2 regions of the Serratia bockelmannii genome follow, and region 1 is predicted to be linked to the other one. Evidence: predicted binding sites of a transcription regulator. Region 1 holds the regulator's gene; the other holds the start of a gene.
The links. The regulator LexA, encoded in region 1, represses DNA repair genes until DNA is damaged. The targets are predictions, from matches to a motif close to TNCTGTATGTACATACAGNA.
Positions count from the first base shown of each region.

Region 1 (2,203 bases):
CGCAGCGTCAGCAAATCCGCCTTGGAATTGTAAGGTAAAACATACAAAATCGGCCGTGAGGGATCCAACCCTAGCTCGGTGACCGGATCTGAAGGGATGACCTTACTTCTTACCAACAATTTAAGTGGTAAATTCAATATTTTATAATAAATTTTACGCCAACCTGACATAACAACGTGAAGCCTCTTGTTAGCAATGCGCCGCAAGCATACCAGAAACCGGGTAGCAGATCTGTGGTGTTCGAAAACCGAGAGCCGTCAGCGCGGACTGTTCTAGACTCTTTTTATTATGACCGACCTCTGAGAAAGGCACGAAAACATGGCAAACCAAGCAACCGGATTGACCCGCATCATTAAGGCCGCCGGCTATTCTTATAAAGGGCTTTCCGCCGCCTGGCAACACGAGGCGGCGTTCCGCCAGGAACTGGTGGTGACCCTCCTGGCTATCATACTGGCTGTCTGGCTGGACGTGGGTGCGATAGCGCGCATTTTATTGATCGGATCGGTGGCGCTGGTGATGATCGTCGAGATCCTGAACAGCGCGATCGAGGCGGTGGTGGATCGCATCGGCAGCGAACACCATGAGCTGTCCGGGCGGGCCAAGGACATGGGATCGGCGGCGGTGTCGCTGGCGATCGTGCTGGCGCTGTTCGTTTGGGGCACGGTCTTGTGGCAGCATTTTGGCTGACGAAAGTCGCCTACTGACTGATTTTTATTTATTCTTCGGTTCCCAATCCGCGCTTACCTGTATATACTCACAGCAAGACTGTATAAACAAACAGGGGGCGGAATGAAAGCACTAACTACCAGACAGCAAGAGGTCTACGATCTGATTCGCGATCATATTTCGCAAACGGGCATGCCGCCAACGCGTGCCGAGATCGCGATGCGTCTGGGGTTCCGTTCGCCTAACGCCGCCGAAGAGCACCTGAAGGCGCTGGCACGCAAAGGCGTGATCGAAATCGTCTCCGGTGCGTCGCGCGGTATCCGCCTGCTGATGGAAGAAGAAGAAGGGCTGCCGCTGATCGGCCGCGTCGCCGCCGGCGAGCCGCTGCTGGCGCAGCAGCACATCGAAGGGCACTACCAGGTGGATCCTTCCCTGTTTAAACCGAGCGCCGATTTCCTGTTGCGGGTGAACGGCATGTCGATGCGCGACATCGGCATTCTGGACGGCGATCTGCTGGCGGTGCACAAAACGCAAGACGTGCGCAACGGCCAGGTCGTGGTCGCGCGCATCGAAGACGAAGTGACGGTCAAGCGCTTGAAAAAGCACGGTAACGTGGTTGAGCTGCTGCCGGAGAACAATGAATTCCAACCGATCGTGGTCGATCTGCGCCAGCAGAATTTCACGATCGAAGGGCTGGCGGTCGGCGTGATCCGCAACGGCGACTGGATTTAATCGCCGCGCCATCACCGCCGCTCCCTGTATCAATCGCCCCTGTTTTGGGGCGTTTTTGTTTCTGACCTCGCCCTTCGTCACTCTGTCACAGGAACATCCCATCATGCGCCTGATTTCCGCCTTCACCAGCGACACCGATAAAGCCCTGTGGCGCCTCGCCCTGCCGATGATTTTCTCCAATATCACCGTGCCGCTGCTCGGGCTGGTGGACACCGCGGTGATCGGCCACCTCGACAGCCCGATCTATTTGGGAGGCGTGGCGATCGGCGCGGTGGCGACCAGCTTCCTGTTCATGCTGCTGCTGTTCCTGCGCATGAGCACCACCGGCCTCGCGGCGCAGGCGCTGGGAGCGAAGAACCCGCAGGCGCTGGCACGCGCCTTTATGCAACCGCTGCTGCTGGCGTTGTTGGCCGGGGGGGCGATCGTCCTGTTGCGCTACCCGCTGATTGAACTGGCGCTGCGGATCGTCGGCGGCGATGGCGAGGTGCTGGAGCAGGCGCGGCGTTTTCTTGAGATCCGCTGGTTGAGCGCACCGGCGGCGCTGGCCAACCTGGTGCTGCTGGGCTGGCTGCTCGGCGTGCAGTACGTGCGTGCGCCGGTGATCCTGCTGATCGTCGGCAACCTGCTGAACATCGTGCTGGATATCTGGCTGGTGATGGGCCTGGGCTGGAACGTACGAGGGGCGGCGGCGGCCACCGCCATCGCCGAATATGCCACGCTATTGCTCGGCCTGTGGCTGGCGTGGCGAGTGATGCGTCTGCGCGGTATTACCCTGGCGATGCTGCGTCAGGCCTGGCGTGGCGAT
Region 1 is NZ_CP196512.1:4,732,213-4,734,415, reverse strand. It holds gene plsB (glycerol-3-phosphate 1-O-acyltransferase PlsB) at 1-170, opposite strand, end outside; gene ACSJLU_RS22495 (diacylglycerol kinase) at 319-687, shown strand; gene lexA (transcriptional repressor LexA) at 790-1,398, shown strand; gene dinF (MATE family efflux transporter DinF) at 1,502-2,203, shown strand, end outside.

Region 2 (2,203 bases), 1.4 Mb from region 1:
CGACTCTTTATCCCAGGTCAGAAACGCCTTCGAACGCCCTTCGCCGAGGGTATATTTCTCCACCACTTCCACCTCGCGCTTCAGCTCCAGCCCGTACCAGCGCGGCTGCCGGTTGTCCGGTTTGACGTCGCACTGGTGCGCCATGGTGACGTTGGCCAGCAGCGTGCGGGTTTCGTCGCGGCTTTCAAAGCGCGGGATGGCCGGCGGCAGCGCCTGCAGGTATTTGGCGTCGGTAGAGTAGACGCGGATGCGGTTCAGGCTGTCGGTGCTTTGCAACGTCGCCAGCAGCGTTTGGCCAAACTGCGCCGGATCGGCGTCCGGGGATTTGATGTCCAGATAAAAAGTGACGTGCGGAAACGCTTTAAGCACGTCGTCGAGCCGTGGAATGCCGATACCCTGGCCGCGGAACGGGTGTGCGTCACCCTTGGCGAAGGCCCAACCGGCGTCGGTCTCGGCTAGCTGCGCGGCGGTATAGGCAGAAACAGGACCCTGCCGGTTGGTCAGCGCTTTCAGGTCCGAGGGGCGATACAGCACGATGATGCCGTCTTTGGATGCTTGCAGGGTGATCCAGATGGCGTCGGCGCCGTTTTTCAGCGCGGTTTCGATGGCGATGCGAGTGTTTTCCGGCGCATCGGCGGTGCCGCCGCGATGGGCGACGATCGCCGGCGCATGACCGGCGGCGGCGCTGGCCGCCAGCGCGCTCAGCGACAGCGCGGAAGCCAGCAGCAAATGAGAAAATCTGATCATGTAGGGTACCTTGTCGTTATCGTTGTGGTGAGCCGCACGGGATGGCGGAAATCATACTATTGAAAAATTAAGCTTTTTTAACAACGCGGAAATATCTGTCAGAAACGCCGCTTTCCTCGAGCTCTGCGGCCTTGAGCTTTTGGTACCTGGCTGTATACTTATACAGTATTGTTGGAGGGTGCGATGCGTAAAATCATTCATGTCGATATGGACTGCTTCTTCGCGGCAGTGGAGATGCGCGACGATCCCAGCCTGCGCGATATCCCGCTGGCGATTGGCGGTAGTGCCGATCGCCGCGGGGTGATCAGCACCGCCAACTACCCGGCGCGGCGCTACGGCGTGCACAGTGCCATGTCCACGGCGATGGCGCTCAAACTGTGCCCGCATCTCACCCTGCTGCCGGGGCGCATGGCGGCCTACAAAGAAGCTTCGCTGCACATCCGCGAAATCTTCGCCCGCTATACCTCGTTGATCGAGCCGCTTTCGCTCGACGAGGCCTACCTCGACGTGACCGACAGCCCGCAATGCAACGGTTCGGCGACGCTGATCGCCCAGGAAATCCGTCAGGCGATCGCCGCCGAGCTGGACCTCACCGCGTCGGCCGGCATCGCGCCAATCAAGTTTCTCGCTAAAATCGCCTCCGAGATGAACAAGCCGAACGGGCAATACGTGATCACGCCGGCGCAGGTGCCGGCGTTTTTGCAGCAGCTGCCGCTCAGCAAGATCCCCGGCGTCGGCAAGGTGACCGCCAAGCGGCTGGAGGAAGTGGGGCTTATCACCTGCGCCGACGTGCAGCAATACGATTTGGCGCAGCTGCTCAAGCGCTTCGGCAAGTTCGGCCGGGTGCTGTGGGAGCGCTGTCAGGGCATCGATCGGCGCGAAATCTCTCCTGAGCGGCTGCGCAAATCGGTGGGGGTGGAGCGCACGCTGGCGGAGGATATTCACGACTGGGAAGACTGCGAAACGCTGATTATCGACAAACTCTATCCCGAGCTGGAGATGCGGCTGCGCAAGGTGAAGCCGGATCTGCACATCGCCCGGCAGGGCGTGAAGCTGAAGTTTCAGGATTTTCAGCAAACCACCCAGGAGCACGTGTTCCCGGTGCTGAACCGGCAGGATTTGCTGGAGGTGGCGCGGCAGGCGTGGCGCGAGCGGCGCGAAGGGCGCGGCGTGCGGCTGGTGGGGTTGCATGTGACGCTGCTCGATCCGCAGCTGGAGCGGCAGCTGGCGCTGTCGTGGGAATAAAAAAGCCGGCGGTCGCCGGCTTTTTGCGTTAAGCGTGCAGATTACGCGCGCTCAGGGATTGCTTTCAGCAACGAGGTCAGCAGCTTCCAATACAGGCCGACGCTTTCGATATGCACCTGCTCATCCGGCGAATGCGGGCCGGTGATGGTTGGCCCGATCGATACCATGTCCATGTTTGGATATGGCTTTTTGAACAGACCGCATTCCAGAC
Region 2 is NZ_CP196512.1:952,671-954,873, forward strand. It holds gene ACSJLU_RS04455 (glycerophosphodiester phosphodiesterase family protein) at 1-747, opposite strand, end outside; gene dinB (DNA polymerase IV) at 931-1,992, shown strand; gene pepD (beta-Ala-His dipeptidase) at 2,034-2,203, opposite strand, start outside.
Region 2: dinB (DNA polymerase IV) is a predicted target of LexA. The motif match lies at 896-915, and genes of this name have one in related genera.